Regions from separate parts of the Streptomyces sp. NPDC107471 genome, predicted to be linked through region 2. Evidence: riboswitches for the same ligand, from Rfam matches in the RefSeq annotation. Region 2 holds a riboswitch; the other holds the start of a gene.
The links. Region 2 has a riboswitch for cyclic di-AMP ahead of ACZ66S_RS08810 (transglycosylase SLT domain-containing protein). Riboswitches for the same ligand answer to the same signal wherever they lie in the genome.

Region 1: it holds a riboswitch for cyclic di-AMP, as region 2 does, so the genes downstream of both, ACZ66S_RS10570 (M23 family metallopeptidase) here and ACZ66S_RS08810 (transglycosylase SLT domain-containing protein) in region 2, are expected to answer to the same signal.

What each region holds. Positions count from the first base shown of each region.
Region 1 covers NZ_JBVJPC010000003.1:235,974-241,147, reverse strand. The annotation lists gene ACZ66S_RS10580 (SGNH/GDSL hydrolase family protein) at 1-532, opposite strand, end outside; gene ACZ66S_RS10575 (DUF6250 domain-containing protein) at 678-1,394, opposite strand; gene ACZ66S_RS10570 (M23 family metallopeptidase) at 1,630-2,577, opposite strand; cyclic di-AMP (ydaO/yuaA leader) riboswitch at 2,580-2,740, opposite strand; gene ACZ66S_RS10565 (alpha-galactosidase) at 3,049-5,124, opposite strand.
Region 2 covers NZ_JBVJPC010000002.1:850,012-855,185, reverse strand. The annotation lists gene ACZ66S_RS08830 (carbohydrate ABC transporter permease) at 1-142, shown strand, start outside; gene ACZ66S_RS08825 (carbohydrate ABC transporter permease) at 139-1,005, shown strand; gene ACZ66S_RS08820 (LacI family DNA-binding transcriptional regulator) at 1,047-2,075, shown strand; gene ACZ66S_RS08815 (HAD family hydrolase) at 2,188-3,000, shown strand; gene ACZ66S_RS08810 (transglycosylase SLT domain-containing protein) at 3,004-3,486, opposite strand; cyclic di-AMP (ydaO/yuaA leader) riboswitch at 3,490-3,664, opposite strand; gene ACZ66S_RS08805 (CocE/NonD family hydrolase) at 3,934-5,174, opposite strand, start outside.

The sequences.
Region 1 (5,174 bases), on a different contig from region 2:
CCTCGGGAGACAGGTGCAGCCGGTCGTTGTCCCAGGCCCGCCGGTCCTGGACGGTCTTCAGGGACCACAGGTCGAGCACCGGGCACCCGTACCGGTCGGCGACGGCCCGGACATGTCCATTGTACGTGGCGATCTTGCCGCGCAGATGCTTGAGCACCGGCACGCCACGGGTGTCGAAGCCGGTCGTCACCATGACCGTGCCGCACGCCTGCGTGAGCCGGGCGATGGCCCGCTCGAAGCGCTCGGCGACCTCGTCGGGGTCGGTACCGGGCCGGATGATGTCGTTGCCGCCGGCGCAGAACGACACCAGGTCCGGTGCCAGTTCGACGGCCTGCGGAAGCTGGTCCTCGACGATCTGGTCGAGGAGTTTCCCGCGGACGGCGAGATTGCTGTACCTGAAGTCGCCCTCGGGCCGCCGGTCCGCGAGAAGCACCGCGAACCGGTCGGCCCAACCGACGAACGCCCCGTCGGGGCCGGGGTCGCCGACGCCCTCGGTGAAGCTGTCCCCCACCGCCACGTACGACCCGATCACTGAGCTGCTGTCATTCTTCGAATCGTCTGCCACAGCCGTTCATGATTCACCTTCGAATGTGACCTACGCGACCGTAGGAAGGACTTGACGGGCGGTGAGATAAGCCACTCCTAAAGTGTTGGCCAAACGAGGAATAGGCCTCTCGTCAGGAATGTTGACGCTGCGACCGCCACACCTTGAAGTCCCTGATCCGGAAATGGCTCCAGGTCGTCCGGAACGCGAAGTGCCCGCGCGTGTACGGCTCCGGGTCGGTGTGGTCGAGCACGAGCCGCCCGTTGTTCCACCACTGCACCGTGGAGCCGTCGGAGACGATCCGCACCCGGTTCGGCTCGTTCGCCACCAGCAGCGGTTCGGTGTAGTCGAGGATCAGGGGCCGCACACCGGGCTCGCCGACATAGCGGCGCAGCCGTGTCGTGGTGTTGTAGTTGGCGCCGTAGCCGGAGTAGTAGGTCTGCAAATAGTCGTACTCCGCGAGCGCGCCGCCCCGGTGGGTGGCGAAGAGGTCGTCGGGGGACCGGACGTCGACCGCGTTCCAGAAGTTGTTGAGGTCCGAGACCCGGTCGTTGACCCCGCCCGCGGACACCGGGGTGGCGGTGTACTCCAGGACGTAGGGCCCTTCGAGCGGCTGCCGGAACCAGATCGTGGCGCCAGCCGGCACGTCGACCTCCAGGATCCCGCGCCGCGCGGTGACCGTGCCGCCCTGCTCCAGTTCGACGGCCCAACGGCCGAGGCCGTGGCGGAAGTCGTCGTGGGCGAGGAGACGGCGATGGCGGGGGCCGGCGTTCGCGGTGGCCGCGGGGGCGAGAGCGGCCAGGGCGGCGCCGGCGGCGAGGGCTCCGAAGGCTCTGCGCGTGGTCGTCATGGCGGACGGTTCCTTTCGTGAAGGGACTGGACCCTTAGAAAGCGCTTGCACAGCAGGGGAGTTCACTGTGCCCCGCCCCTCCCCCACCTGTCGACGCCCCGAGTGTGCCCGCCACAGGAACGCAATGAACTGATCATGAAGCTGCGGGCAGGTGCGCCCGCGGCCCCTCCCCCGCGCACACCGAAGGCCGGACCCGGGGATCGGGGTCCGGCCTTCGGTGGCACATGAGGCGTCGTCAGCCGACGGCGACGCCCTTCGAACGGAGGTAGGCGACCGGGTCCACGTCGGAGCCGTAGTCCGGCGTGGTGCGGATCTCGAAGTGCAGGTGCGGGCCGGTCACATTGCCGGTCGCGCCGGAGAGGCCGATCTGCTGGCCCGCGGTCACGGCCTGGCCGGCCGAGACGGAGAGCTGGGACAGGTGGGCGTACTGCGCGTAGTAGCCGTCAGCCAGCTTGATGACGACCTGGTTGCCGTAGGCGCCGCCCCAGCCCGCGGAGACGACGGTGCCCGCGCCCACGGCCTTGAGGGAGGTGCCGGTCGGGACGACGAAGTCGACACCGGTGTGGTAGCCGCTGGACCACATGCTGCCCGAGACGCGGTACCCGGTGCCGATGGTGGCGCCGCTGACCGGAAGCGTGAAGCCGCTGGCGGTGTTCGAGCTCTGCGTGGCGGCCGCCGACTCGGCGGACGACTTCTTCGCCTCCGTCTTCTCGGTCTTCGCCGAAGAAGAGGAAGAGGACGAGGACGACGAAGACGAAGACGACGAGTGGGACTTCGTCGCGCTCGTCTTGGCCTTCTTGCCGATCGAGAGCTTCAGACCCGGGTGGATCAGCGACGGGTCGTCACCGACGGCCTGACGGTTGTCGGCGTACAGCTTCTTCCAGCCACCGCTGACGTGCTGTTCGTCGGCGATCTTCGAGAGATAGTCGCCGACCCGCACCGAATAGGTGCGCACGGTCGCGGTCTTCGCGCTGTCCTTCTTCGCGGCCGTCTTTTCGGCGGACTTCTGCGTGACCGGAAGCGACTGAACGGCCTTTTCCGAAACGGACTGGGAAGGGGCGGCGTGCGCTCCGGTGGCTCCCATGAGCGGGAGGGCGAGCGCGGCGCCCCCGGTTCCGGCGACGGCGATCGAGCGGGCGAAGCGCTGGGACTTCGGACGGCGGTGCTTACCCTTCGCGGGCATGACGAATTCCTCTCCGGCGCCTGCGAGGTGAGCTGTCGGGTGCGAGCTGGAGATGCCCGGCCGCGCCGAAACGCGACTTAACCCCTAGCCTGTTCCGGAGACCGGAACAGGCGGTTGTGCCTGTGGGTCCCCCGCTCCTGCCGTACACGGGTGAGTAGATGTGCGGAATCCGTTCGGCGGCAGGATTGGGCGTCCGACCGGATCGGTGGCGAACGTAAACGAGCAAGACGCAAAGGGACAAGTGAGTGGTTGCCCGTGCGGGCGTTTCTGTTGATCCCTAATGGGAATTACCGGTCACCCTGAGTGCATCGGACACCCTTCACCCACCCGAATCCCCTTGTCGGACCCATGAATTACGTGAACATGACGCGCGACGCACCGTCACGGATATGACGCTGCTCACGTCACGAATTCACAGGAACCCTCATCCTGGGTGGAGTTGGGCGTAAAGCGCCAATTCGGACAGAAGCCCTAGATGCGACGCAGTCGGATAACCGTCGCATCGAGATCTCCGCGCAAACCGGTACGAAGTCCGTGGTGCAGCAGTACGCCCCCTCGGTACACTTCGCCCGTTTCGAGGCATTCATACGTCGCTGTCGGGTCGAGTCCGCGCAGCCGCAGCGCGGCGACGGGCTCGCCGTACTTCTGCGCCTGGAGCCAGGCGAGGACGACGGTCTCGTCCCCGAGGACGTACTGCACCGCGCTCAGTCCGCCCCGCGGCGGCCGCAGCCGGTGCAGCTCGCCGCGCTGCACCACGTGCCGGATCTCCTTGTAGAGGTCCACCCACCGACGGGCTTCGGCCAGCTCCTCCTCGCTCCACTCCGTGAGGTCCCCGCCGACCCCCAGCACCCCGGCCATGGCGCTCACGAACCGGAACCGCAGCGAGCTCACCCGACCGTTGAGCTGGGTGTTCGGGCTGTCGGTGACCCAGGCGGCCATCACCCGCGCGGGATGGATCTGGCTGAAGCCGTACTGAATGGCGAGCCGGTCGAGGGGGTCGGTGTTGTCCGAGGTCCACACCTGGTCGGTGCGGCTGAGCACGCCGAGATCGATCCGGCCGCCGCCCCCGGAGCAGGACTCGAAGGCCACGCCCGGGTGAGCCGCCCGCAGCCGGTCCAGGAGGGCGTAGAAGCCGCGCACATGGTCGACCCACAGGCGCTGCGGGTAGGACTCGCCGGGCCAGCCCGCGTCGGTGAAGCAGCGGTTGAAGTCCCACTTCACGTAGTCGATCGGGGCCGAGGAGAGCAGGGTGTCGAGCTGCTCCCAGAGGTACTGCCGGACGTCCTCGCGCGCGAGGTTCAGCACGAGCTGGTTGCGGAACTCCGTCCGCTTCCGTCCTGTCTGGTACTGCACCCAGTCCGGGTGGGCGCGGTACAGCTCACTGTCCGGGTTGATCATCTCGGGCTCGACCCAGATGCCGAACTGCATGCCGAGCGCGTGCACCTGGTCGGCGAGCGGCTTGAGGCCGGAGGGGAAGCGGTCGGGGTTGGGCGCCCAGTCGCCGAGCCCGGCCCGGTCGCTGGTGCGGGCGCCGAACCAGCCGTCGTCGACCACGAACAGCTCGACACCGATCGCCGCGGCCCGCCGGGCGAGGGCGGCCTGCTGGTCCTCGGAGATGTCGAAGTTCGTGGCTTCCCAGGAGTTGAACAGCACGGGCCGGTCCTGGTCCGCGTCCGGTATGACGTACGCCCGCTGGTAGGCGTGCCAGGCGCGGCTCGCGCCGCCGTGGCCGCCGTCGCTCCAGAGGCCGGCGAAGACGGGCGTGGTGAAGGACTCCCCGGCCGCCAGTTCGAGCAGACCGGAGTCGTCGTACCCGGCACCGCCGGTGATCTGCACGCGCGCGTCGGGCAGTTGCGCCACGGCGATGCGCCAGGAGCCCGACCAGCCGAGCGCGACCCCGTAGACCTCGCCCCGCTCCTCGGTGGCGTCGGTGTCGAGCGCGACCCACGGCAGGTGCTGGTGTCCGGTGTGGCCGCGGCGGCTGCCGACGACCTTCTCGCCGTACGTCAGCGGGGTCCGGGTGAGCAGGGACTCGGCGGCCCAGCGGCCGTGCAGTTGGGACAGCCGCCAGCCGTCCTCACGGTCGGGCAGGGTCCAGGTGGCGGAGTCGGCGCGCAGCAGCTCGACCGGGTCCGGGCCCTGGTTGTCGAGGCTCACCCAGCGCTCCAGGACGTCGTCGCGCATCCGGTAGTGCAGCGTGATGGTCAGTCCGCCGTCGCGGAACCGCAGCCGCAGCTCGTCGCCCTCGGTGTCGTACACGTCGAAGCTCCACTCGGTGCCGCGCCGCTCGTGGGTGCGCACGGACAGGGCGGGGCGGGTGAAGCGGGGGCCGCCCTCGACGGGGTACTCCTCGCGGCCGTCGAGCGGGGACTCGAAGGGCCAGTACCCGGGCAGCGGACTCATGGCGAGGGCCTCGGCGTCGGCCAGGGCGATCCTCGGCCCCCAGTGCAGGTGCAGCAGCTCGTCCTCGGCCGTGAGGTGCAGGGCGTAACTGCTGGCCGGCCCGGACAGAATCCACGTACGGCCGTTCTCGGCGATCTCCAGCATGATGCTTCCTCACAGATCCGAACAGGTGCCCACAGGGGCGCTCAGGCCCC
Region 2 (5,174 bases):
GGCCATCTACGACAAGGCCTTCCTCCAGTCCGACATCTACGGCGCCTCCGCCACCGCGGTCGTCCTGGCCCTGGCCACGTTCGTCCTCTCCTTCACCCTGCTGCGCATCTCCGACCGCTACACCCGGGAGGACCGGGCATGACCCCCCTCACCCTCACCGCCAGGCCCGACGGCGGCCGCCGCACCGCCTGGGTGCCCACGATCGTGCTGATCCTCGGCGCGCTCTACTGCCTGATCCCCATCGCCTGGGTGGTCGTCGCGGCGACCAAGGACCGGTCGGAGCTCTTCTCCACCTTCACCCTCGCCCCCGGCACCGGCCTCTTCCAGAACCTGAGCGACCTGACCGCCTACCGGGACGGCATCTTCTGGCGGTGGATGGCCAACTCCGCCTTCTACGCCGGTCTCGGCGCCCTGCTCTCCGCCGCGGTCTCCGCCGCCGGCGGCTACGCGCTCGGCCGCTACAGCTTCCGGGGCCGCGAGGCCGTCTTCAAGATGATCCTGGCCGGCGTCCTGGTCCCGTCGATCGTGCTCGCCGTACCGCAGTACCTGCTGCTGTCGAAGCTCGGCATGGCCGACTCGTACTGGTCGATGCTGCTGCCGTCGATCCTGTCGCCCTACGGCGTCTACCTGGTCCGCATCTACGCGGCCGCGTCGGTGCCCGCCGAGCTCATGGAGGCGGCCCGCATGGACGGCGCGAGCGAGTGGCGGATCTTCTCGCGGATCGCCGTACCGATGATGATGCCCGGCCTGATCACGGTGTTCCTCTTCCAGTTCGTCGGCATCTGGAACAACTTCCTGCTGCCCTTCGTCATGCTCGCCGACGACGAGAAGTTCCCGATCACCCTCGGCCTGTACACCCTGCTCGCCCAGGGCGCCTCGCAGCCCGCGCTCTACACCCTGGTCATCACCGGGTGCCTGCTCGCGATCCTTCCCCTGATCGGGCTCTTCCTGGTGATCCAGCGGTTCTGGTCGCTGGACCTGATGAGCGGCTCGGTCAAGGCCTGAGGCCCCGGGCTCCCCCGCACGAACGTCTCCGAACGAGGAACATGACCACCAGCGCGAACGGACGCCGCAAGCCACCGACCATCCACGACGTGGCCCGGGAGGCGGGCGTCTCGCGGGGCACCGTCTCCCGCTTCCTGAACGGCGGCCACTACGTCTCGCCGGCCGCCCGGCGGTCGGTCGAGGCCGCCATCAGGAAGACCGGTTACGTGGTCAACCGGCACGCCCGCAGCCTCAGTACGGGCCGTTCGGACTCGGTGGCGTTCCTGCTGACCGAACCGCAGGAGAAGTTCTTCGAGGACCCCAACTTCAACGTCCTGCTGCGGGGTTGCACCGAGCGGCTCGCCCAGCACGACATCCCGCTGCTGCTGATGCTCGCCGAGAGCGACGACGACCGGCGCCGGCTGACCCGGTACATCACCTCGGGGCACGTCGACGGCGTGCTGCTGCTGTCCAACCACAGCGGCGACCCGGTCGCGGCCGAACTGCACGACGCCGGGATCCCGTTGGTGGTCTGCGGCAAGCCGATCGGGCGCGGCACCAAGGTGAGCTACGTGGCGGCCGCCGACCGGGAGGGCGCCCAGGACATGGTCCGCCATCTCCTCGCGGCCGGCCGCCGGCGCGTCGCCATGGTCACCGGGCCGCTGGACATGCCGGGCGGCCCCGACCGGCTGGCCGGCTACCGGGACATGCTCGCCGAGGCGGGCCTGCCCTACGACCCGGCACTCGTCGTCGAGGGCGACTTCCGGCGCAGCGGCGGCGAACGGGCGGCCCGCCGGCTGCTGGCCCAGGCCCCGGACATGGACGCGGTGTTCGTCGCCTCGGACCTCATGGCCCTGGGGGTCGTGGGCGTCCTTCAGCAGGCCGGGCGTTCGGTCCCGGACGACATCGCCGTCGGAGGCTTCGACGACTCCCCGGCGGCCACCGCGATCGCCCCCGCCCTCACCACCATGCGTCAGCCCTTCGACCGCATCAGCGCCGAGATGGTCCGCATGCTGCTCGCCCAGATCGCGGGCGAGGACACCGCCGGCGTGATCCTCCCGACCGAACTGGTGCTGCGGGACTCGGCCTGAGCGCTCCGCGGGCGAAGCCGCCCGGAACCGGAACTGCGGTCAACGGATGTGAAAGCAGCAGCCGTCCGGTTCGCGTCGAGTCGGAGGGGCCAACCATCCGTATTCTCTGATCATGGCCGCCTCCCCCGCATATTCACTCATCGCCACCGACCTGGACGGCACGCTGCTGCGCGCCGACGACACGCTCTCCGACCGGTCGTTGGCCGCGCTCGCGCGGGTGGCCGCGGGTGGGGCCCGGCATCTCGTCGTGACCGGACGGCCGGCGCCCAGAGTGCGCCCGCTGCTCGACGACCTCGGCAGCACGGGACTCGCGGTGTGCGGACAGGGCGCGCAGGTGTACGACGCCGGCGCGGACCGTCTGCTCTGGTCGGTGACCCTGGACCGGGAACTGGCCGAGACCGCACTCGGCAAGATCGAGGCGGAGGTGGGGCAGGTGTACGCGGCCGTGGACCAGGACGGTGTCGACGGGCTCACGCTCATCGAGCCGGGCTATCTGATGCCCCATCCGACGCTGCCCGCGGTGCGGGTCGGCCGGCGCGACGACCTGTGGTGCGAGCCGATCAGCAAGGTGCTGCTGCGCCACCCCTACCTGTCCGACGACGAGTTGGCGGGCACGGCGCGTTCGGTGGTGGGTTCGCTGGCGACGGTCACCATGTCGGGGCCCGGGACCGTCGAACTCCAGCCATGTGGTGTCACGAAGGCGACGGGTCTCGCGCTCGCGGCCGAACACCTGGGACTGGGGCCCGAGGTGACGATCGCCTTCGGGGACATGCCCAACGACATCCCCATGTTCGACTGGGCGGCCCACGGGGTGGCGATGGCCAACGCCCACCCCGAACTCAAGGCCGTGGCCGACGAGGTGACCTTGTCGAACGAGGACGACGGCATCGCCGTCGTCCTCGAAGGACTCTTCCCGCGGGCGTAGTTCCTAGTAGGCGCCGTACACGTTGTCGATGGAGCCGTACCGCTGGGCCGCGTAGTTGCAGGCCGCGGTGATGTTCGCGACCGGGTCGTACGGGTCCCACGAGGTGTTGGCCACGTGGTAGGCGGTGAAGGTCGGGTCGATCACCTGGAGCAGGCCCTTGGAGGGCGTGCCGGCGGCTGCGTTGGAGTCCCAGTTGTTGATGGCGTAGGGGTTGCCGGAGGACTCCCGGATGACGTTGCGGTAGATGCCGTCGTAGGAGCCGGGGATGCCGTGCTCCGCCATGACGGCGAGGGAGGCCCGGATCCAGCCGTCGAGGGTGTTGGGGTAGCCGAGCGTGGTCGCGGTCTGCAGGGTCGGGGTGGCCGCGGACGCGCTGGTCGCGCCGATGAGGGGCAGGGCCAGGACGGCGACTCCGGTCCCGGCGACGGCGAGCTTGCGGGCGAGACGGCTGGTGCGGGGACGGCGGTGCTGAGCGGCAGCGGGCATGGCGAAGTTCCTCTCCGTCGCCTGCGAGGTGAGCTGTCGGGTTCGGGCGGGAGCTGCCCGGCCATGCCTGCGAAAGGCATGACTTCACCCCAAGCCGTACCGGTATGTCCGAAGACAGCCGTTACGACGACTTACCTGGTTCCCCCGCTCCTGCCGTGGTTCTCGGTGGGTGTACGGGCGGTGGCAGGATTCGGCGTCCGCCCGACAGGCCGGGAACGTATGCGAGAGCACATGTCCGGAACAAGTGGCGAATTCACATGAGGTGCCTATTGACCTTGGTCGGAGGCATTTGCGGCGCTTGATCCTTTGCATTGGCCAAGCTTCAACTCGCGCACGGGAAAAGGCGGATCGAAAGATTCCGGATGTCCGCCGATCCGGCCGCCCAAGTGGGCCAAGTCACAGCCGAGCGCAAGAGGGGTAAAACGGTCAAGAAGTCTCAACTCGTGTTCAACCGGCCGTCCGTGGGATGTGCTTCTCCCACGTCCGGTGGAAGACCACCTCGCCGCCCTCGGTGCACACGACCTCGTCGGAGGTGACGAAGTTTGTCCCGTCACAGGTGATCTCGGAACGGGTCCGCACGGTCGTGTCCCAGCCGAGCTCGGGGCGGTGCAGCCGGATCGACCAGTCCGAGCGGGTGCGGGCGGACAGGGGGTCCTGCTCGTGGATCGTGTACGTCTCCAGCGTTTCCTCGGTGCACTCCAGGCCGTCGGGGTACACGCGCGTGCCGCCGTTCCGGGGGTCGGCCTCCAGCCGCCACTCGCCCCTGGCCACGTCACGGACGACCAGCAGGCCGGGGCGGGGTTCGTCCAGGGTGGCGGGGCTCCATCCGTCGGCGGCCGCGCCGTGGGCGGCCCCGGGCGGCCCGGACTGCTCCGGCTCCTCGAAGGCGATGTCCGCGTCCGTGTCACGCGCGCGTACCGGCAGTTCGAGGAAGCTCCCCGCCGGCTCCAGCGTGAACCCCGCCTGCGAGCCGGGCTGCGGCCAGATCCACGGCCAGTACGCGGAGGAGACCGCGAGCCGGATGCGATGGCCGGGCCGGAAGGCGTGCCCGGCGCCGCTCAGCTCGAAGGCCACCTCCTGGGTGGCCCCCGGCTCCCAGGGCACCGCCCGGTCCCGTCCCTGACGGGCCGACAGGTTCAGCGCGCCCCGCGTGACGAGCGTCGACGACCCGTCCGGGGCGACATCGCAGAGCCGGGCGACGACCTGCCCGCGCGACACCTCCGAGGTCACCCTGAGCCGCACCCCCGGCCGCCCGAGCACCCAGGTCTCCTCGCCCACCGCGAACTCGAAGCAGGCCGAACGGGCGTCCTCCTCCCGCTGGTCCGGCGGCAGGTCGGCGTCGTTGCCGCGCGGGAGGAAACGGCCGGCGTCCACGCCCGTGTGCTGCGGGGAGCGGACCAGGACGGGGGCGCCCTGGAGGCCGTACGCCACCGTCGTCACGGTGGGGGAGGGCCAGGCCGGCTCGCCGACCCAGCGGCCGGGCAGGGTGTCGTACACGGTGGCCGGGGGGTGGGAGTCGCTGACGTAGGCCCGCAGGAGGGGTTCGCGCAGGACGCCGGTGTCGATGCCCTTCAGGTGCTGGTCCCACCAGCGCAGGGTCTCCTGGAGGAAGCCGATCGCCGGGCCGGGCGGCCGGCCGCGGTCCGGGTACTGGTGGGACCACGGGCCGACGATCCCGCGGACGCGGT